DNA from 3 places in the Martinezella sp. CNPSo 3957 genome. Region 1 is predicted to be linked to each of the others. Evidence: predicted binding sites of a transcription regulator. Region 1 holds the regulator's gene; each other region holds the start of a gene.
What was found. Region 1 encodes PhoB, which activates phosphate uptake and scavenging genes when phosphate is short. Its sites were predicted from a motif close to TGTCATNNANCTGTCAT; they were not measured.
Positions count from the first base shown of each region.

Region 2: a site for PhoB is predicted at 5,091-5,107, ahead of AC13QE_RS30480 (DUF2794 domain-containing protein). Genes of this name have one in related genera too.
Region 3: a site for PhoB is predicted at 5,834-5,850, ahead of AC13QE_RS06580 (BtaA family protein). Genes of this name have one in related genera too.

Region 1 covers NZ_JBXSOU010000005.1:117,756-125,147, reverse strand. Annotated here, with positions in the region: gene pstA (phosphate ABC transporter permease PstA) at 1-765, shown strand, start outside; gene pstB (phosphate ABC transporter ATP-binding protein PstB) at 781-1,596, shown strand; gene phoU (phosphate signaling complex protein PhoU) at 1,648-2,361, shown strand; gene phoB (phosphate regulon transcriptional regulator PhoB) at 2,393-3,076, shown strand; gene AC13QE_RS14325 (GcrA family cell cycle regulator) at 3,167-3,703, opposite strand; gene AC13QE_RS14320 (hypothetical protein) at 3,830-4,129, opposite strand; gene AC13QE_RS14315 (aspartate aminotransferase family protein) at 4,128-5,327, shown strand; gene argF (ornithine carbamoyltransferase) at 5,401-6,318, shown strand; gene AC13QE_RS14305 (Hsp33 family molecular chaperone) at 6,367-7,356, shown strand; gene apaG (Co2+/Mg2+ efflux protein ApaG) at 7,363-7,392, opposite strand, start outside.
Region 2 covers NZ_JBXSOU010000023.1:4,833-12,224, forward strand. Annotated here, with positions in the region: gene ccmA (heme ABC exporter ATP-binding protein CcmA) at 208-855, opposite strand; gene acnA (aconitate hydratase AcnA) at 1,119-3,809, shown strand; gene AC13QE_RS30475 (DUF1223 domain-containing protein) at 4,068-4,811, shown strand; gene AC13QE_RS30480 (DUF2794 domain-containing protein) at 5,129-5,530, shown strand; gene AC13QE_RS30485 (GNAT family N-acetyltransferase) at 5,783-6,340, opposite strand; gene AC13QE_RS30490 (Bax inhibitor-1/YccA family protein) at 6,459-7,199, opposite strand.
Region 3 covers NZ_JBXSOU010000002.1:284,780-292,171, reverse strand. Annotated here, with positions in the region: gene AC13QE_RS06610 (N-acetylmuramoyl-L-alanine amidase) at 1-53, opposite strand, end outside; gene AC13QE_RS06605 (J domain-containing protein) at 50-760, opposite strand; gene AC13QE_RS06600 (pyrophosphate--fructose-6-phosphate 1-phosphotransferase) at 1,034-2,245, shown strand; gene AC13QE_RS06595 (LysE family translocator) at 2,365-3,000, shown strand; gene AC13QE_RS06590 (transglycosylase SLT domain-containing protein) at 3,135-4,289, shown strand; gene AC13QE_RS06585 (serine hydrolase domain-containing protein) at 4,319-5,707, opposite strand; gene AC13QE_RS06580 (BtaA family protein) at 5,900-7,147, shown strand; gene AC13QE_RS06575 (class I SAM-dependent methyltransferase) at 7,144-7,392, shown strand, end outside.

The DNA.
Region 1 (7,392 bases):
ATGAAGCAACTCAGCGAAAGCGGTGCGCTTTACAAGGCCTTCAACAGCGGTCTCTTCCTGTCGGGCAATTCGAGCCGACCCGAAGCCGCCGGGCTCGGCGTCGCTCTGATCGGCTCGTTCTACCTGATGCTGACCGTTCTCGTGCTTGCCTTGCCGGTCGGCGTCGCCGCCTCGATCTATCTGGAGGAGTTCGCACCGAAGAACCGGCTGACGGACCTGATCGAGGTCAACATCAACAATCTCGCGGCCGTCCCATCGATCGTCTACGGCCTGCTGGGTCTCTCGGTCTTCATCAACATGATGGGACTGCCGCGCTCTGCCTCGCTGGTCGGCGGTCTCGTGCTGAGCCTGATGACGCTGCCGATGATCATTATCGCCACACGCTCGGCGCTGCGGGCCGTACCGCCGTCGATCCGCAGCGCGGCGCTCGGTCTTGGTGCATCGCGCATGCAGATGGTCTTCCATCACGTGTTGCCGCTTGCGATGCCGGGCATTCTGACGGGCACGATCCTCGGGCTTGCGCACGCGCTTGGCGAGACTGCGCCGCTGCTTCTGATCGGCATGGTCGCTTTCGTCGCCAACTATCCGGCATCGCCGCTCGAACCTTCGACGGCGCTGCCGGTGCAGATCTACATGTGGGCGAGCGAAGCCGAGCGGGCCTTTGTCGAAAGGACGTCCGGCGCCATCATCGTGCTTCTCTTCTTCCTCGTCGCGATGAACATCGGCGCCATCCTGCTGCGCCGCCGCTTTGAGCGGCGCTGGTAAGGGAGGGCGCACGAAATGAACATGATGACGGAAGCCGCCAGCGAAAAAGCATTGTCCAGGAAGATGATGACGATCCCCTACAAGATGATCGGCCAGGACGTTTCTGTGTTCTACGGCGACAAGCGGGCGCTCTTTGACGTCAATTTGAAGATCCGCGCGAATACGGTCACGGCTTTGATCGGCCCTTCCGGTTGCGGCAAGTCCACCTTCCTGCGCTGCCTCAACCGCATGAACGATACGATCGAGACCTGCCGGGTCACCGGCAAGATCACGCTCGACGATCAGGATGTCTACGACGACAGCATCGACGTGGTGGAGTTGCGCGCCCGCGTCGGCATGGTCTTCCAGAAGCCCAACCCATTTCCGAAGTCCATCTATGAGAACGTCGCCTATGGTCCGCGCATCCATGGCCTGCATCGCTCAAAGGCCGATCTCGAGCATATCGTCGAGAGCAGTCTTCAGAAGGCCGGTCTCTGGGGCGAGGTGAAGGATCGGCTCCATGATGCCGGCACGAGCCTGTCCGGCGGCCAGCAGCAGCGTCTGTGCATCGCCCGCGCCGTCGCGGTCAGTCCGGAGGTCATCCTGATGGACGAGCCATGCTCGGCGCTCGATCCCATCGCAACCGCCAAGGTCGAGGATCTCATCCACGAGCTGCGGGAGAATTTCACCATCGTCATCGTGACGCATTCCATGCAGCAGGCAGCCCGCGTCTCGCAGCGTACCGCAATGTTCCATCTCGGCCACCTGGTCGAGGAGAACGACACCGATAAGATGTTCACCAATCCCGACGATTTCCGCACGCAGGATTACATCATGGGCCGTTTTGGTTGATGATGTCAGGCGCGCGGCTCATTTCACACAGTTCACCTTGAGGATAGAAAAATGGTCTCCACTCACATTCTCTCTGCCTATGACGAAGACCTGAAGTTCCTGACGCGCCGCATTGCTGAAATGGGCGGCCTGGCAGAGCAGATGGTTAGCGATAGCGTACGCGCGCTGGTCAACAGCGACACTGCCCTGGCCCAGAAGGTCATCTCCGACGACGTCGTTCTCGACCATGCCGAGCGCGAAGTCGGCGACAAGGCGATCGTCACCATCGCCCGCCGTCAGCCGATGGCGGCTGACCTGCGTGAAATCATGGGCTCGATCCGCATCGCCTCCGATCTGGAGCGCGTAGGCGATCTCGGCAAGAACACCGCAAAGCGCGTCATCGCCGTGCAGGGCACCGGTGTCCCGCGCCGTCTCGCTCGCGGCATCGAGCATCTCTCCGAACTGGCGCTGAGCCAGCTCAAGGAAGTTCTGGATGTCTACGCGACCCGCTCGCCGGACAAGGCCGTGTCGATCCGCGAACGCGACGAGGAAATCGACGCCATGTACACCTCGCTCTTTCGCGAGATGCTGACCTACATGATGGAAGATCCGCGCAACATCACCACCTGCACGCATCTTCTTTTCTGCGCCAAAAACATTGAGCGCATCGGCGACCACGCCACCAACATCGCCGAGACGATCTATTACATGGCGACGGGCGCGCAGCCGGAAGGCGAGCGCCCGAAGGACGATACCGCCAATACCGTCGGCGCAGTGACGGAATAATCCGAAAGCGAAGAAAGGAGACCATAGGCGCATGGTTCCGAGAGTTGCTGTTGTAGAAGACGAGGAAGCGCTCAGCGTTCTGCTGCGCTACAATCTTGAGGCCGAAGGCTTCGAGGTAGACACGATCCTCAGAGGCGATGAGGCCGAGCTGCGTCTCCAGGAGCGCATCCCCGACCTCCTGATCCTCGACTGGATGCTCCCCGGCGTATCCGGCATCGAGCTCTGCCGCCGGCTGCGTATGCGGCCGGAGACGGAGCGTCTGCCGATCATCATGCTGACGGCGCGCGGCGAGGAAAGCGAGCGCGTGCGCGGGCTTTCGACCGGCGCGGACGATTATGTCGTCAAGCCGTTCTCGACGCCGGAGCTGATGGCTCGCGTCAAGGCGATGCTGCGGCGTGCCCGCCCGGAGGTTCTCTCCACGGTGCTGCGCTGCGGCGATATCGAGCTGGATCGCGAAACCCATCGCGTCCACCGCAAGAGCCGCGAAGTGCGGTTGGGGCCCACGGAATTCCGCCTGCTGGAGTTCCTGATGTCCTCGCCGGGCCGCGTCTTCTCGCGTTCGCAGCTGCTCGACGGCGTATGGGGTCACGATATCTACGTCGACGAACGCACGGTCGACGTCCATGTCGGCCGCCTGCGCAAGGCGCTCAATTTCTCCAATATGCAGGATGTCATCCGCACCGTTCGCGGCGCGGGCTACTCCATGGAGGCCTGAGCGGGGATACCCGATCAGGCATTCGACATAGCGGCGGAAACAGAAAACGGGCCCCAGGGCCCGTTTCTTTTATCTCATCGATGGCGCGTCTCAGCCGCGTGGTTGCGCTGGCCGACGGCGTTCATGCACCGGCTGGTAGGCCAGGCGCTGATGGTAGGTGCAGTAAGGCGACGAATCTGGGCTCTCGTTGCCGCAGAAATGGAAATCGTCCTTCAGCGGATCGCCGACCGGCCACTTGCAGGTACGCTCCGTCAGTTCCGTCAGGCCGAGGCGACGGGAGATCGGAACGACGACGTTCGATGCCGGGCGATACTGGATTTCATTGACGGAATCGATCTCGATCTCTTCCTTCAGCATGGTTGCGCCCTGCTGGCGGGCAACCACCGTGCGGGTAGCAACGCGCGATCCGTAGGTCGCAGCGCGAGGTGCCGCTGCGCTGCGCTTCGGCGTGCGCGCTGCGGTTGTCGTGCCGCCCGCCTTCGCTCGGCCGGGGAGGTTCAGGCGATGCACCTTGCCGATAACGGCATTACGGCTCACGCCACCGAGCTGCGCAGCGATCTGGCTGGCGCTCAATCCTTCGGACCATAGCTTTTTCAGCTTCTCGACGCGTTCGTCTGTCCAATTCATGCCCTGTCTCCGCTGTCGCGTTTCCGATGGCAGAATCCCTCACCATTGCCTCGCATGGTATCGAGGCGCGAAACGCTCTAAAATTGTGGTGACTAGTTCCGCCGCATGCAGTCTAGCAATTGGTTTTTAACCTAGTGTGAGGCTGACTCCGTGACAAGAGTCGCGGGAATCTTGAGGAATCGATTTCGAGGTTTTCCCCAACTTGCTGTCCGGGCGTGGCATTTCTGCCATAGGCGCCGCCCGATGCATCTCTTTTGCCGGCAAGCGTTTTCTCGCACCTGCTAAAACGGCAGTTTTGTTGACATCGCGGTGCAAAACATCAATAGTGCCCAAGCCGCCGCAAGGCGGCATTTTTGATTTTTTCGGACCCGTTTCATCAAATGGAAGCGATCGGTCCTTAAAGTTGTGATCAGGAGATATGGCCATGGCCGAGACCACGCCGCTTTACGACACCTACTTGCGCGCTCCGCTGCGGTTCGAGCGAGGCGAGGGCGTCTGGCTGGTCACTGAGAATGGCGAACGCTACCTCGATTTCGCAGCCGGCGTCGCGGTCAATTCGCTCGGTCATGCTCATCCCCATCTTGTCGCCGAGCTGAAGGCGCAGGCCGACAAGGTCTGGCACCTGTCCAACCTCTATGAGGTGCCCGGCCAGGAGAAGCTGTCGAAGCGGCTGACGGAGGTGACCTTCGCCGACAAGGTGTTCTTCACCAATTCGGGCGCGGAGGCGCTGGAGTGCGCCATCAAGACTGCGCGGCGCTATCAGTTCGCCAAGGGGCATCCCGAGAAGTTCCATATCATCACCTTCGAAGGCGCCTTCCACGGCCGCACCATCGCAACGATCGCCGCCGGTGGCCAGGAGAAGTATATCGAAGGCTTCGGCCCGAAGGCACCGGGCTTCGACCAGGTGGAGTTTGGCGATCTCGACGCCGTGCGCGCCGCCATCACGGATGCGACGGCTGCGATCCTGATCGAGCCGGTGCAGGGCGAGGGCGGTATCCGCCCGGCGACCAACGAATTCCTGCGGGGGCTGCGGGAGATCTGCGATGAGCACGGCCTGCTTTTGATCCTCGACGAAGTTCAGTGCGGTGTCGGCCGTACCGGCAAGCTCTTTGCCCATGAATGGTCCGGCATCAAGCCTGACATCATGGCGGTCGCCAAGGGTATCGGCGGCGGTTTCCCGCTCGGTGCGTGCCTTGCGACGGCAGAAGCCGCTTCCGGTATGAAGGCCGGTACGCATGGCTCGACCTATGGCGGCAATCCTCTCGCCATGGCAGTCGGCAATGCGGTTCTCGATATCGTGCTTGCCGAAGGCTTCCTGCAGCATGTGCGCGATGTCTCGCTGGTCTTCCGCCAGGGGCTCGCCTCGCTCAAGGATCGTTTTCCTGACATCATCGAGGACGTTCGCGGTGAAGGCCTGATGCTCGGCATCAAGGCGGCCATTCCGCAGGCGGACCTGCTGCAGGCGATCCGTGCCGAGCGTCTGCTCGGCGTTCCGGCCGGCGACAACGTCATCCGCCTGCTGCCGCCGCTGGTCGTCACTGCCGAGGAAGCACGCGAAGGTTTCGCTCGCCTGGAGCGCGCCGCCGAGCGTGCGCGCGCTGCCCGCACCAAGAAATCGGCTTGAATTCAACGCCCGCTGTCGGGGCGTTCCTGCCCCACGCGGGCGTTATTGTTTTTTCTGGAGTACAGGTAAGGACATGGCTTCTCCGAAACACTTTCTCGATCTCTCTGCCGTTCCGGCTGCCGATCTGCGCAACATCATCGATGACGCGATCGTCCGAAAGAGCGCGCAGAAGGCCGGCACGGCCGACAAGCCGCTTGCCGGCAAGATGCTGGCGATGATCTTCGAGAAGCCGTCCACCCGAACCCGCGTCTCCTTCGACGTCGGCATGCGGCAGCTCGGCGGCGAGACGCTGTTCCTCTCCGGCACCGAAATGCAGCTTGGCCGCGCCGAGACGATCGGCGATACGGCGAAAGTGCTGTCGCGCTATGTCGATGCGATCATGATCCGCACGACCGATCATTCCCGCCTGCTGGAGCTGGCGGAACATGCGACTGTTCCGGTCATCAATGCGCTGACCGACGACACGCACCCCTGCCAGATCATGGCCGATATCATGACCTTCGAAGAGCATCGCGGCCCTATTAAGGGCAAGACGCTTGCCTGGACGGGCGACGGCAATAATGTGCTGCATTCGCTGATCGAAGGGGCCGCCCGTTTCGGCTATCGCATGAATATGGCGGTACCCCTTGGTTCCGAGCCGAAGGATCACTATCTGAACTGGGCCCGCAACGAGGGCGCCGAAATCATGCTCTCGCATGATGCAGACCGTGCGGTCGCCGGCGCCGATTGCGTGGTAACCGATACCTGGGTTTCCATGAATCAGGAGCACCGGGCACGCGGTCACAACGTCTTCCAGCCCTATCAGGTCAACAAGGCTTTGATGGCACAGGCCGGCAAAGACGCGTTGTTCATGCATTGCCTGCCCGCCCATCGCGGGGAGGAAGTGACGGACGAGGTGATCGATGGCCCGCAATCCGTTGTCTTTGATGAGGCGGAAAACCGCCTTCATGCGCAAAAGTCGATTCTTGCTTGGTGCCTGGGCGCGATCTGAAGATATCAAGCCGCGTCTCAAGGGCGCGGGCGCAGTAGGAGTAAGCTAATGGCAGAAAATGCCGCCTCGCTGGGTCAGTTCGATTTCGCCGGTGACGATCATGTCGTTCCCTTCCAGGTGGAAGGTCTGGATGTGCGCGGCCGTGCCGTGCAGCTCGGTCCGCTGCTGGACACGATCCTTGCCCGGCACGATTATCCGACGCCGGTTGCGCGGCTGCTCGCCGAGGCCATTGTCCTGACCGTCCTGCTCGGTACGTCGCTGAAATTCGAAGGCAAGTTCACCGTGCAAACCAAGGGCGACGGTCCCGTCGACCTTCTGGTCGCCGATTTCTCGACGCCGGAAAACGTCCGGGCCTATGCGCGTTTCAATGAAGAGGCGCTGGCAAAGGCAGTTGCGGAAGGCCGGACCGAGCCTGAGCAGCTGCTGGGCAAGGGGGTGCTCGCTTTTACCATCGATCAGGGCCGCTTCAGTCAGCCTTATCAGGGCATCGTCGCGCTTGATGGCGCCTCGCTCGAAGAGATCGCTGGCACCTATTTCCGCCAGTCGGAACAGATCCCGACGCGTGTGCGTCTGGGCGCTGCAGAGCTCTTCGATCGCGATGAGAACGGCAAGCCGCGTCACCGCTGGCGTGCCGGCGGCCTGATCGCGCAGTTCTTGCCGGAAGCGCCCGAGCGCATGCGCCAGCCGGACCTGCATGGCGGCGATGGCGATACCGGCGGGCGCGATCATGCCGAGGACGACGCCTGGGCGGAAGCGCGCAGCCTGGTGGAAACCATCGATGCAGATGAGCTGACGGATCCGCAGGTTGGCACCGAGCGGCTTCTCTATCGCCTCTTCCACGAGCGCGGCGTGCGCGTCTATGAACCGAAGGCCGTCTATGACCGCTGTTCGTGCTCGCGCGACAAGCTGAAGGGCGTCTTGAAAGGTTTCACAGCCGAGGAGATTGAGGCCAGCCAGGAGAATGGCGAGATCGCCGTCACCTGCGAGTTCTGCTCGACGACCTATCGCTTCGAAGTGTCGGAAATAGAGGTGGCTTGAGGTCGCTCAGTTCAGCGTACGCAGCAGGTTAGGCGT
Region 2 (7,392 bases), on a different contig from region 1:
CGACATCTCCCCCACAAGGGGGGAGATTGGTAACTTGTGGCGTGTACATGCCCCGAACCAATATCGAATGTGTAGAAGCAAAAGCTGGCCTCGCTGGTTTTGCAAGCAGGTGCGGCGAACTCCCAACAATCTCCCCCCTTGTGGGGGAGATGTCCCGAAGGGACAGAGGGGGGTATCGAAGGTGCGGCGTAGGCAAAAGCATCGAACTCACCCCCACACCCCCTCACTCGCCCCGGCAAACCCCGTCATCCGCATCTGCTGTACGTTCTCCAAGCCCAGCGGCTGGTGCGTTGCCGCAAGAACGATGCCGCCGCTCTTCTGATGCGTGGTGATCAGATCGGCGAAGAGCCGGTCGGCGGAGCTGTCGAGCGCTGCCGTCGGTTCGTCGAGGATCCAGATAGGGCGGTAGGCGACCAGAAGTTTGGCGAAGGCGATTCGCCGCTGCTGGCCGGCGGAGAGATAACCGAAGGGCAGATGCGTGATGTCGGCAAGCCCGACGGCATCGGCCGCTTCATCGACATTCAGACGGGAGCCGCCCGGCATATCGTCGAGGAAGGTTTTCCAGAAGATGAGATTTTCGGCCACAGTCAGCTCGGATTTCATCGCATTGCGATGGCCGAGATAGTGGCTGGCTTCGCCCGCCGGCCGGTCCAATTCACCGTTCTTTCCGGTGAATGCGACACGACCCTTTTCCGGCCTGAGAAGGCCTGCCACAACACGCAGCAGCGTCGATTTTCCCGACCCGTTGCGGCCGGTCAGAACGAGTGCATCTCCGCCCGCCAAGTTGAAGGAAACATTCAAGAAAATCAGGTCTTCACCCCGCCTTGCAGCCAGATTTTCAGCGCTTAGATGCATTCGCTCAGGCTTTCCCTATTTTCTTTACCGCAACGCGCAAAAAATTGTCGAAATTTGCGCTTTGTCACTCTGGCAAGTCTTTACGAAATTATCTATAAGACCTGCAACCACGCCAGCGGTCGGCGTGAATTTCATCCTTGCGCCGAACATAAGGTTTTCTGCCTTACGTGCGGACAGCGGAAATGGCCGTACCCGCATCCTGATGTGCATAAAGTGCATAGGCGTTCGCACGACTGTGTTGGCTATCAGAAACGGGGTATCTCGTGTCTAAATCTCTTGACAGTTTCAATTGTCGTTCCACGCTGACCGTGGGCGGAAAAGACTATGTCTATTTCAGCCTGCCCAAGGCTGAGGCGAATGGTCTGCCCGGCGTTTCCAAGTTGCCTTACTCCATGAAGGTGCTTTTGGAAAACCTGCTGCGTTTTGAAGACGGGCAGTCGGTCACGAAAGAACATATCCTTGCCGTCGCCGAATGGCTGACCAACAAGGGCACCGTCGAGAACGAAATCGCCTATCGCCCGGCGCGCGTGCTGATGCAGGACTTCACCGGCGTTCCGGCCGTCGTCGACCTTGCCGCCATGCGCGACGCCATGGTCTCTCTTGGTGGCGATCCGGAAAAGATCAACCCGCTCGTTCCCGTCGACCTCGTCATCGACCACTCCGTCATCGTCGACGAATTCGGCACGCCGCAGGCGTTCGCCAAGAACGTCGAACTGGAATACCAGCGCAACGGCGAGCGCTACCGCTTCCTGAAGTGGGGCCAGCAGGCATTCAAGAACTTCCGCGTCGTCCCTCCCGGCACCGGCATCTGTCACCAGGTGAACCTCGAATATCTCGGCCAGACCGTCTGGACGAAGGAAGAGGACGGCGAAACGATCGCTTATCCCGACACCTGCGTCGGCACCGATTCGCACACGACCATGATCAACGGCCTCGGCGTTCTCGGCTGGGGTGTCGGCGGTATCGAGGCTGAAGCTGCCATGCTCGGCCAGCCGGTCTCCATGCTGCTTCCGGAAGTCATCGGCTTCAAGCTCACCGGCAAGCTCAAGGAAGGCGTTACCGCGACTGACCTCGTGCTGACCGTCGTGCAGATGCTGCGCAAGAAGGGCGTGGTTTCCAAGTTCGTCGAATTCTTCGGCCCCGGCCTCGACAACATGCCGCTCGCCGACCGTGCCACCATCGGCAACATGGGTCCGGAATATGGCGCGACCTGCGGCTTCTTCCCGGTCGACAAGGAAACGCTGAACTACCTCAATATGTCCGGCCGCGCCAAGGACCGTATCGCGCTCGTCGAAGCCTATTCCAAGGCCCAAGGGATGTGGCGCGACAATGACGGTTCCGACCTCGTCTTCACCGACACGCTGGAACTCGACCTTAACGATGTCGTGCCGTCGATGGCTGGCCCCAAGCGCCCGGAAGGCCGTATCGCCCTGGAAAACATCGCTTCCGGCTTCGCGACCTCGCTCGAAACCGAATACAAGAAGCCCGGCCAGCTCTCCAACCGCTATGCGGTCGAAGGCACGGATTTCGACATCGGCCATGGCGACGTTGCCATCGCTGCCATCACCTCCTGCACCAACACCTCCAACCCGTCGGTGCTGATCGCGGCCGGCCTTCTCGCCCGCAACGCCGTTGCCAAGGGTCTGAAGACCAAGCCGTGGGTCAAGACCTCGCTCGCACCGGGATCTCAGGTCGTCGGCGAATATCTTGCCAAGTCCGGCCTGCAGGCAGATCTCGACAAGCTCGGCTTCAACCTGGTCGGCTTCGGCTGCACCACCTGCATCGGCAACTCCGGCCCGCTGCCGGCGCCGATCTCCAAGACGATCAATGACAAGGGCCTGATCGTATCCGGCGTCCTCTCCGGCAACCGCAACTTCGAAGGCCGCATCTCGCCTGACGTCCAGGCGAACTATCTCGCTTCGCCGCCGCTCGTCGTCGCCTACGCGCTCGCCGGCTCGGTGCAGCTCGACCTGACGAAGGAGCCGATCGGCGAAGACCAGAATGGCAAGCCTGTCTATCTCAAGGACATCTGGCCGACCTCGCACGAGGTTCAGGAGTTCATCCAGAAGTACGTCACCCGCGAGCTCTACGAGAGCAAGTATGCCGACGTCTTCAAGGGCGACGCCAACTGGCAGGCCGTGCAGGTTCCTCCGGGCCAGACCTATGCCTGGGACGACAATTCGACCTACGTGCAGAACCCGCCTTACTTCGTGGGTATGGGCAAGAAGGGCGCCGGCGTTTCCGACATCAAGGGCGCCCGCGTTCTCGGCCTGTTCGGCGACAAGATCACCACCGACCACATTTCCCCGGCCGGTTCGATCAAGGCTGCCTCGCCGGCCGGTTCTTACCTCATCGGCCATGGCGTCGGCGTTGCTGACTTCAACCAGTACGGCACGCGCCGCGGCAATCATGAAGTCATGATGCGCGGCACCTTCGCCAACATCCGCATTCGCAACCACATGCTCGGCCCGAACGGCAAGGAAGGTGGCTACACCATCCACTATCCGTCCAAGGAAGAAACGTCGATCTACGATGCGGCCATGCAGTACAAGGCCGAGGGCGTTCCGCTCGTCATCTTCGCCGGTGTCGAATACGGTAACGGCTCGTCGCGCGACTGGGCTGCCAAGGGCACGAACCTGCTCGGCGTGCGCGCCGTGATCGCCCAGTCCTTCGAGCGCATCCACCGCTCGAACCTGGTCGGCATGGGCGTCATCCCGTTCGTCTTCGAGGAAGGCACTACCTGGGCAAGCCTCGGCCTGAAGGGCGACGAACTGGTCACGATCGAAGGCCTGGAAAACATCAAGCCGCGCGAGCGCAAGATCGCCAAGATCACCTATGGCGACGGCTCCGTGAAGGATGTTCCGATCATCTGCCGCATCGATACGCTGGATGAGGTCGTCTACGTCAACAATGGCGGCATCCTGCAGACGGTTCTGCGCGATCTCGCTGCCTGATAGGCATTCAACACTGTTATTGGAGGCCGCCGGAAAACTCTTCCGGCGGCCTCTTGTTTTTCACGGTGATGTGTACGGCGAGACTTCCGCTCACTCCGGCCTCACCCCATCGTGACTTTGCGTCATCGCGTTAAACTATTATCTCTTGTTTCAGATTTTTCGGGCTTGATGTGGCCTGGTCGCCCCAAGAAGCGCGAGTTTTGCAGAGCCCGTATAGGCAGACGGCGCTCGAGATTGGATGCAGAGGTAGAGATAGAAATGCGCCTTCGATTTTTGGTTCCACTTTTGGCAGGCATTGGGCTCGCAAGTTCGCTGCATGCGCAGGAGGCTCCGAAGATCAAGGGCGTCGTCGAACTCTTCACTTCGCAGGGCTGCGCGTCCTGTCCTCCCGCCGACGCGGCCTTTCGCAAGCTGATCCGTCAGGGCGATGTCGTGGCGCTTGCCTACCATGTCGACTATTGGAATTACCTCGGCTGGAACGACACCATGGCGTCAAAGGACAATACGGCGCGCCAGTATGCTTATGCCCGGACGATGGGCCGCAGCGGGGTTTATACGCCACAGGCGATCGTCAATGGCAGGGACCATATGAACGGTGCCGATCTCAGTGGCATCAACGTCAAGCTCGACGAGTTTGAGCGTCTTGGCGAGGGCCTGATGGTTCCGGTCAGTGCCGCCATGAAGGGCGACGAGCTGGAGATCAAGATCGGGGCCGGGCAGGGTAAGGCCAATGTGGTTGCCGTCTATTTCGACAAGGAGCAGATGGTGGCACCTAAGGGCGGCGAAAATACCGGCCAGCAGATTGCCTATATGCATGCCGTCTCCGATGTCGAGACGGTGGGCATGTGGGACGGCAAGGCTATGAGCCTCGTATTGCCCTCTACCGTGCTCGATAAAGCCGGCCGGCGAGGCCTCGCGATTCTGCTGCAGGCATCGACGCCTGCGGGCGATCCGGCCGCCATCCTGGGGGCGACTGTCTTGACTGTGGGCTCGGACGGCTGAGCGGTTTTTCAGCTTCTATTTCTGCTGGGATCGAAAAGGCTTCCTATTTTGGCTAATGCCAAAAAGGGGAGGTGCCCGGCGAGGACGCATTCGGGGCTGGGGTTTAATCGATGCGCCCCGGCCGGGCCGTTTGACGCGGCGGCGCCAAACGGTTCCCTATACTTCTTGTAAATTGGGCGTCGTTTTGGCTGAAATGCGGCGCTGACGAGGTGCTTTCACAGCTGGGAAAGAAATTGTGAGCCGCCAGCCGTCTTGCAATTTGATGTGGCTGAGGCAAACTGTCATTCTCCTGTCATGAGATAGCCCCTGGGGGATTGATGACTGATCAGCCGGATTTGAGACACGGTGAAAGCCGTTCCGTCGAAACCAATTCATCCGTCGTCGTTGATCTCAGAGAATACAAACAGAGCAAGGACCCGCTGCCGGTGACGTTTCATCGCCGGGAGTTGGATGCGATTCTCTGGATCTATGGCCGCATGGTCGGCGAGGGCGAGTGGCGCGACTACGCCATCGACCATTTGAAGGACAAGGCGGTTTTCTCCGTCTTCAAGCGCTCCGGCGAGATGCCGCTCTTCCGTATCGAAAAGAATCCAAAGCTTTCGGCCAAGCAGGGTGCCTTCTCCGTCGTCAATACCAACGGCATGATCCTGAAGCGCGGCCATGAGCTGAGCCAAGTGTTGAAGGTTTTCGACAAGCAGCTGAAGCTGGTGGAGAAGTAGTTTCGCTTCATTGGCTATGTGCTGGTGGATAGTGCGGTACCCCCTCTGTCACTTCGTGACATCTCCCCCACAAGGGGGGAGATTTTTGGGAGTTTGACGTACGCTGCTTGCAAAACAATAGACCACAATTTCAACAGGTCCGATGCCTAGGTGAGGGAGTGCTCTGGGCTGCCGATCTCCCCCCTTGTGGGGGAGATGTCACGAAGTGACGGAGGAGGGTACCAGCGTTTCCGCAGACTGACAGGTCCGATCCTACCCACCGAACAACGTCCCCGGATAAACCGACGGATCCGGATCGGTTTCTGCGCCGTCCCCGAGCGCCTTCTGCATCAGCATCGTATCCAGCCATCGGCCATGCTTGTAGCCGGTGCCTTTCAACAGGCCGGTTTCGGTAAAGCCTGCGGCGCGGTGTACGGCGACGGAGGCGGGATGGGCGCCGCCGATGACGGCGATCATCTGGCGGAAGCCAAGCGTCTGGCAGCTTTCGACGAGCGCATCGAGCAGCAATCGGCCAATGCCGCGCCCTCGAGCCTCCGGCGCCAGATAGATCGAGTCCTCTACCATCCAACGATAGGCTGGCCGCGTGCGGAAGGATGAGGCGTAGGCATAGCCGAGGAACGCGCCGGCATCGTCTTCCGCAACGAGATAGGGATAACCCTTGTCACGGATCGCCTCGAACCTGGCCGTCATTTCCTCCTGGCTCGGCGGCGTGATTTCGTAGCTTGCCGTGCCGTTGAGGACGGAATCTCTGTAGATGGCGGTGATATGGGGAAGGTCGTTTGAGGTTGCACTGCGGAGGCTGACGGACATTGCTTCTATTGCCTGATCTGCGGATTTGTGACAACAGCTATCAAATCGCAAGGCGTGCGATCGAGCAAACAAAAAAGGCGGCTGAAGCCGCCTTTTCATATCTCATTTCACGCTGCGATTAACGGCGGTTGCCCATAAATTGCAGCAGGAACATGAACAGGTTGATGAAGTCCAGGTAGAGCGACAGGGCCCCCATGATCGCCTTGCGGCCAGCCACCGTCGCATCGTCGGCAGTGTAGTACATTTCCTTGATCCGCTGCGTATCGTAGGCGGTGAGGCCTGCGAAGATCAGGACGCCGATCACGGAGATGGCGAACTGCAGGGCGGACGAAGCCAGGAAGATGTTGACGAGCGTAGCGATGATCAGGCCGAAGAGACCCATCATCAGGAACGAGCCCATCGCCGACAGGTCACGCTTGGTCGTGTAGCCGTAGAGCGACAGCGCGCCGAAGGAGGCGGCGGTCACGAAGAAGGTCTGTACGACGCTCTGGCCGGTGTAGATGATGAAGATCGACGACAGCGACAGGCCCACCAGCGCGGCGTAGACCCAGAAGGTCGTCGTCGCGGCGGCCACGCTCATGCGGTTAATCCTGAAGCTCAGGAAGAAGACCATTGCCAGCGGGGCGAGAATGACCACCCACTTCAGCGGGCTGAGATAGATCGCCTGGCCGAAGGCCGTGATCTGTCCGTTTGCGAAAGCGAGCGAGAAGGAGAGATAGGCGGCAACACCCGTGATCGCCAGACCCAGCGCCATCAGGTTATAGACCTTGAGCATATAGGCTCGAAGGCCCTCGTCTATCATCGCACCGGATTGCGCACCGCTCTGCGCCCGGTTTTGGTAATTGCGAAAGTCAGCCATGTTTTCCTCTTTCAAGCTCCGATGTGATTACGGTGTCGGGTCCTTCAGAACCCAGGCGCCGCTGCGGAGCTCCAGCATGCCTGCAGAGAATATGAGGCTTTCGAGCCGCATGCACAAGGGTCAAGCAGCCGGCCCGATGTTAAATCGATGTAACATCGGGCTGTTTTGGCGGCTCTGCGCCGTTGGCGGAGCG
Region 3 (7,392 bases), on a different contig from region 1:
TTCGGCGAAGGCTGCACATGGGCGCGAGCGAAATCGGCCTTGAATGCACTCATGCTGCGCGGCGTTCTTTCTCGATCTCGGCGTAAGCCGCATTCAGAGCCGCCATGCGCTCGTTGGCGATGGCATGGAACTCTTCCGGCACCCCGCGCGACATGAGGCGATCCGGATGGTTCTCATAGACAAGGCCATGGTAGCGGCGGCGAATCGTCGGAAAATCGTCCTGACGGGAGACGCCGAGCACTTTGTAGGGATCGCGGCCGCCAACATTGACATGGCGCGCCATGATCTGCTCGAACCGCCCCTCACTCATATGGAAGATTTCGGCGACATGCTGAAGGAAGGCCATTTCCTTCTCATGAATAAGGCCATCAGCCTTGGCGATATGGAAGAGACCATCGAGCACGTCTTCCAGCACCGGGCAATTCTCCGTGCAGGTTTCGCAAAGGGAGGACAGCCGTTCCGCATAGGCTTCGTAACCGGCCACATCCTGGCGCGCCAGATTATAGAGACGAGCGACATTTTTCGCTTGATCGGGCGGAAATTCGAAGATCTCGCGGAATGCGTTGACCTCATTTTCCGTGACCACGCCGTCTGCCTTCGCCATCTTGGCGGACAGAGCGATTATAGCAACGGAAAACGCCACCTTGCGGCGCGTTTCCGGATCGCCTTCAAAGACGGTGCGAATGGCCTCGACGACCGCCGACAGGGCATTGCCGGCAGTGCTACCGATAGCATTCAGCAATTTTTCCCAGAACGACATGCCGGTCTCGATATCCACTTAAACTGTAGAACACCTTGATCAAATAATAGTTGCCATTGCAAGCAGTCCATTCGTCGCAAGGGCGAAAACACTTTTCACAATTTGGTAATGATGCTGCATTGCGAGCAACCGGCCAATCGCCCTGCTCGGCCTTCGAGGGCGAAACAAACCGCGGATTTCTTAAATTCTTTACTTTACACCCATGTCCGCCTGTCGCATCCATTCCCACCGCAACCACTGAAATGACGCAGCAAGACTGCAAGGAGGATCTCCATGGCCAAACAGAAAGTCGCAATGCTCACTGCAGGCGGACTGGCGCCCTGCCTTTCGTCTGCCGTTGGCGGGCTGATTCAGCGCTATAGCGATGTGGCACCTGACCTCGACATAATCGCTTATCGTTCCGGCTACCAAGGAGTTCTGCTGGGAGACAGCATCGAAGTGACGCCGGCCATGCGCGAAAAGGCCTACCTGCTGCATCGCTATGGCGGCTCGCCTATCGGCAACAGCCGCGTCAAGCTCACCAACATCGCCGATTGCGTCAAGCGCGGCCTGGTCAAGGAAGGCGAAAACCCACTGCGCGTCGCAGCCGAGCGGCTGGCGTCCGACGGGGTAACCATTCTTCACACGATCGGCGGCGACGACACCAATACGACGGCCGCCGATCTCGCCGCCTATCTTGGCGCCAATGGCTACGATCTGACCGTTGTCGGCCTGCCGAAAACGGTTGACAACGACGTCGTGCCGATCCGCCAGTCTCTCGGCGCCTGGACGGCTGCCGAAGTCGGTGCTGACTTCTTCGACAATGTTAGCAACGAACAGACCGCGGCGCCAAAGACGCTCGTGATCCATGAAGTGATGGGCCGCCACTGTGGCTGGCTGACCGCTGCAACCGCGCGCGCCTACATTCAGAAGACCAGCGCCAACGAATATGTCGAAGGCTTCATGATGAATGCCGATTTGAAGCGCATCGACGGCCTCTATCTGCCGGAAATGGTCTTCGACATCGAGGCTGAAGGCGAACGCCTGCGCACTAACATGGAAAAGACCGGCCAGGTGACGTTGTTCGTTTCGGAAGGCGCGGGCCTCGACGCGATCGTCGCCGAGCGCGAAGCGGCCGGCGAAACCGTCAAGCGCGATGCATTCGGTCACGTGAAGATCGACACCATCAATGTCGGCGGCTGGTTCCAGAAGCAATTCGCAGCCATCATCGGCGCCGAACGCTCGATGGTGCAGAAGTCAGGCTATTTCGCACGCTCCGCGCCGGCAAACGCCGAGGACCTTCGCCTGATCCAAGGCATGGTCGATCTCGCCGTGGAAAGCGCCCTCAATAAGGTGTCCGGCGTTACGGGACATGATGAAGGTCAAGGCGGCCGGCTGCGCGTTATCGAATTCCCGCGCATCAAGGGCGGCAAGGCCTTCGATATCTCCACACCCTGGTTCGCTGAGGTCATGGACCATATCGGCCAGAAATACACACAGGCCTGATAGATCTGTGATCAACGGACTGATGGACAATCAGGCGGCCCGATTGTCCATCAGGCGGGTTGACGGATCGCCAATCCAATGTCTTTGCTGGCAGCGAAATAGGAATTAGGGAGGATTCCATGTCCATCGAAACCTGGCTCGCTTTCGCTGCCGCTTCCTGCATCATGCTGGCCATACCAGGCCCGACCATTCTCCTCGTCATATCCTATGCATTGGGCCACGGCCGCAAGACGGCGCTGGCAACGGTGACTGGCGTCACGCTTGGCGATTTCACGGCAATGACCGCTTCGCTCGCCGGTCTCGGCGCCCTCCTTGCCACATCAGCGACACTATTCACGATTCTGAAGCTGATCGGCGCAGCCTATCTCGTTTTCCTCGGAATCAAGCTCTGGAGAGCCCCCATTGTGACGGGACCGATGGGCGATAACGACAATCTCCCAGAGGAAAAACCGTTAAAAATTCTCTTACACTCATACATTGTAACAGCTCTCAACCCGAAGAGCATCGTCTTTTTCATTGCGTTCGTTCCGCAATTTCTCGACATGTCGAAGCCATTTCTTCAGCAAACGCTTATTCTAGAGGCAACTTTCCTCACGTTAGCGGCACTGAACTCGCTTATTTACGTCTTCGTCGCCGATATGGCACGCGGCTTCATCCGCAAGGCAAGCGTGCAACGCGTCGTTAACAGAACGGGGGGAACTCTGTTGATTGCCGCCGGTGCAGTGACCGCCGGATACCGTCGGATGGCCGCCTGAGGCCGTGCAGGGTTGCGGGGTGATCACGGATAGGTTAATGGGGATTCATAATTTTATCGATCGCGTGACCGAATTTGGCGGTCCTGTGGCCGAATTGCATCGAAATTAGGTTTGGTTTTTTCGAAAGTGACAGAATGGTAACGATCGGATTTCCCAGCCTGAAGCGCAGCGTTGCCTTGTCGGCAATGATGTGCGGCGCTCTCGCCGGGTGTGCAAGCACTCAGCAGCAGACGTCTCAGGCAGAACTCCCGTCGGCACACACCAACGTGCCGCATCCGAATACGACCCTGACCGCAACTGGCACGGCCGCGCCTGCAGTAGGCGGCGTGGCAGTGGCCGCGATATCGCCGAATTTCATCGGTCCGCGGCAGCCGCAACAAACAGCAATGGCAAAGTCCGGCCGTGTTGTTCCGGGTTCGACAAACGTTGCTGCTGCAAGCCAGCAGCAGATGGACGCGGGACGTTTCGGCACGCCTGTTGCGAGCGCTGCCAATCAGGGAACCGCCGCAATCGCTGCCGCAACGGGCGCTCCAGCTGGTAGCACCTCAGCCGCAGCAGCCTATGCCGCTTCCGACGTGCCGCTGATGCCTTCCGTAGTCGCCATCCCGATGCCTAATCCGGCGCGCCCTGGTGATGCCGCGCTCACGCCGGTTTCCTCCTCCGTGGCTCAGAGCCAGCCCACCATTCCGATGACATCGGATGTTGCGGCCATTCAGGTTGCCGTGCCGACGCCGCGTCCAGGTTCGACACCGCAGGCTGAAGTCGCGTTCGCCACGCCCCCGCAAATGGGCGTTCCGCGCTACGCCGACAATCGCATGCATTATGACTTCAATTTCGACAGTAGCGGTCCGACGGTCGTGCCAGCCGTCATGACCACCACCAACACTGCGAATTACGATTCCGACGTTCCGGCTGAGCAAAAGAGCTATGTTTCGAAGCTCATCCAGAAATACGCCAAGCTTTACGAAATTCCGGAATCCCTGATCCATCGCGTCGTTCACCGCGAAAGCCGTTACAATCCGAAAGCCTATAATCGCGCCGGATATTTCGGCCTGATGCAGATCAAGTATAATACGGCGAAGTCCATGGGCTACGAAGGCCCGGCATCCGGGCTTCTCGACGCGGAAACCAACATCAAATATGCCGCCAAATATCTGCGCGGCGCATGGATGACGGCCGACAGCAAGGCTCAAAACAAGGAAGTGAATGCCGTGCAGCTTTATGCCCGCGGCTATTACTACGACGCCAAGCGCAAGGGCCTTACTGACGTCGCCAACGGCAATTACTAATTTTATCTAGATAATTCTGACAAGCCGGCCTAATTCGTGGCCGGCTTTATCACATCCATGATCCGCTTCAGCAGGATTTGCGGCCGATAATCCGCCCAGGTCGGCGTCAGCCCCATCCGCACGACGACGAGATTGGCGGACGGGACGATTGCGACCGTTTGGCCGTCATGACCGGTCATCCAAAATGCATCCGCGGGCAGACCGAATTGGGCGTTCGAGCCGCCAGGGCCCGCAAGCCAGGCCTGAACCTGCGAGTAAACGCCCTCGGAAGCCTTCGTCGGCGTGCGCATGGCGCCGACGAACCCCTCCGGCAGCAAACGGTGCCCATTCCAGACCCCGTCCTGTAGCAGAAACATGCCGAAGCGCGCCCAATCCCGGGCATTGGCGTAGAGATAGGAACTGCCGACGAAGGTGCCGCGCTCGTCGGCCTCGAAAACAGCGCTATACATTCCGAGTGGTCCGAAGAGCGCTTCGCGCGGATAGGAGATGGCAGCGCTCAGATTGGGCAGCCGGTTCATCCACAGGCGAGAAAGCAGCGCGGCCGTGCCACTGGAATAGCTGAAACGCTCGCCCGGCGCTGCCAGCTGACGCGCATTGGCTGCTAGGCTCGTCACATCCGCGTCGAGATAGAGCATGCGCGTTACATCCGATACGGTGCCATAGGATTCGTTAAACGCAAGCCCGCTTTCCATGGCGAGAAGATCGCTGAGCTTGATGTCCTTACGCGAGTCGGCGCTCCATTGCGGCAGAAGATTCTGATCGTCGAAGGACATGCGCCCGGCCAGCATGAGACGGCCGATAATCGCGGCATTCACCGTCTTGGTCATCGACCAGCCGATCAGCGGCGTTGCCTTGCTGAAGCCATCGCCATAGGTCTCGGCGACAATACGGCCATCCTTGACCACGACGATCGCGCGCATGGCTGGCCCGGCAAGATCCGGATTCGATACGACATCGGCAAGCCTCCTCCCCACGTCACCCTGACCGAGGTCTACCGTATCTCCATCCGGCCAAACCGCATCGTTCTTCGGCGCCTTCACCTTGTTGAGGAAGACGGCGCTGCGAGCCGTTTGCAGATCGCCGTCCGGCACCAGCGCACAGCCAAGCGCACCGCGATAAAGCGCACGGTTCGGCGCGAACAATCCCAGGAAACGGGCCGTCACCACGCCCTCGTCCCGATCGACATAGACGCGAATGAGCTTCAATGCCGGATTGCCGGGAGCCTGGACATCCTCCTCCATCACCTTGTCCGGATCCCGCTTGGCCACGAACGTATTGGAGCAGACGATCTTTGCCGCGTAGCCATCGCCGACCTTCAGCAATTCCGGCGGATAAAGAGAGAGCCAAACGGCTCCGCCGGCGACAATGATCAGCAGCAGAACAATAAGAGCCCCGATCACTCTCGATATCAAACGCATGTCACATACTCTCCAGAAAGGTAGGCGGAGACAATCAGGAAACGCAGCAAGATGAAAGATCTATGATGATCAGGGCTCCTTAAATATGTGCAAGGATGCCTTGCAGCTGGATCTGCCAACAGCCCGCGTCATCAGACTGTAGCATTGCCGGGTTACACGCCCTGAACTTCACAAATCGGTGACAAGACTCAGATGACGGAATTCGCCCCGGATGCCGGTCTCCAAAAGAATCGGAAACTCAAGGACGCTCTGCTTCAGCACAAGGCACTGTCTAAGGCAGGCCTTTCCGAGCGCTTGTTCGGCATGTTGTTTTCCGGTCTTGTCTATCCGCAGATTTGGGAAGATCCGGATATCGATATGGAGGCGATGGAGCTGGAAGCGCATCATCGCATCGTCACCATCGGTTCGGGCGGCTGCAACATGCTCGCCTACCTCTCGCAAAATCCTGCATCCATCGATGTTGTCGATCTCAATCGCCACCACATCGCACTGAACAAGCTGAAGCTAGCTGCCTTCCGCCTGCTTCCCGGCCATGCGGACCTGGTGCGTTTCTTCGGAACGGCGAATTCTGCGGGCAATAGCCAGGCTTACGACCAGTTCATCGCGCCGCGCCTCGACACGGCCACGGCTGACTACTGGGATGGTCGCGATCTCTATGGCCGCCGCCGCATCACGGTCTTCAACCGCAATATCTACAAGACCGGCCTTCTCGGCCGGTTTATCGGCGCTGCCCATATACTGGCACGCTTGCACGGCGTTCGCCTCCAAAAGATGACTGAAGCCCGTACCATGCGCGAGCAGCGTCAGTTCTTTGAGGAAGAAATCGCTCCGATCTTCGACAAACCGGCGGTTCGCTGGCTGCTCGGCCGCAAGAGCTCGCTCTTTGGCCTCGGCATCCCGCCGCAGCAATATGACGAGCTTGCGAGCCTGGCAGGCGACGATTCCATTTCCGCCGTGCTGAAACACCGGCTCGAAAAGCTCGCCTGTCATTTCCCGATGCGCGACAATTACTTTGCCTGGCAGGCATTCTCCCGGCGCTACGCTGCCCAGCACCAGGGGCCTCTGCCCACCTATCTCAAGCCGGAACACTATGCGGCGATCCGCGCCAATGCCGATCGTGTGAGCGTCCATCACGCCAATTTCACCGAGCTTCTCGCTTCGAAGCCGGCAGCTTCTCGCGATCGCTATATCCTCCTCGATGCGCAGGACTGGATGACCGACGAGCAGCTCAATGGCCTCTGGGCGGAGATCACCCGCACGGCGCGCGAAGGCGCCCGCGTCATCTTCCGCACGGCCGCCGAAAAGAGCATCATCGAAGGCCGCCTTTCTCCAGCGATCCGCGATCAGTGGGTCTATTTCGAAGAGCGTTCGCAGGAACTCAATGTTCGTGATCGCTCGGCCATCTATGGCGGCTTCCACATCTACGGGAAAAAAGCGTGAGCCAGGCGGATACAGGCATAGAAACCAGCGAGAACAATCACGCCAAGCTGATGGACGGCATGTACCGTTATCAGCGTCACATCTATGACCTGACCCGCAAATATTACCTATTCGGCCGCGATCGCACGATCGAACAGCTGAATGTCCCCGTCGGCGGCTCGCTTCTGGAAGTGGGCTGCGGCACCGGCCGCAATATGCTGCTCGCCTATCGGCGCTTCCCCTCCGCCTGCCTCTACGGCCTCGAC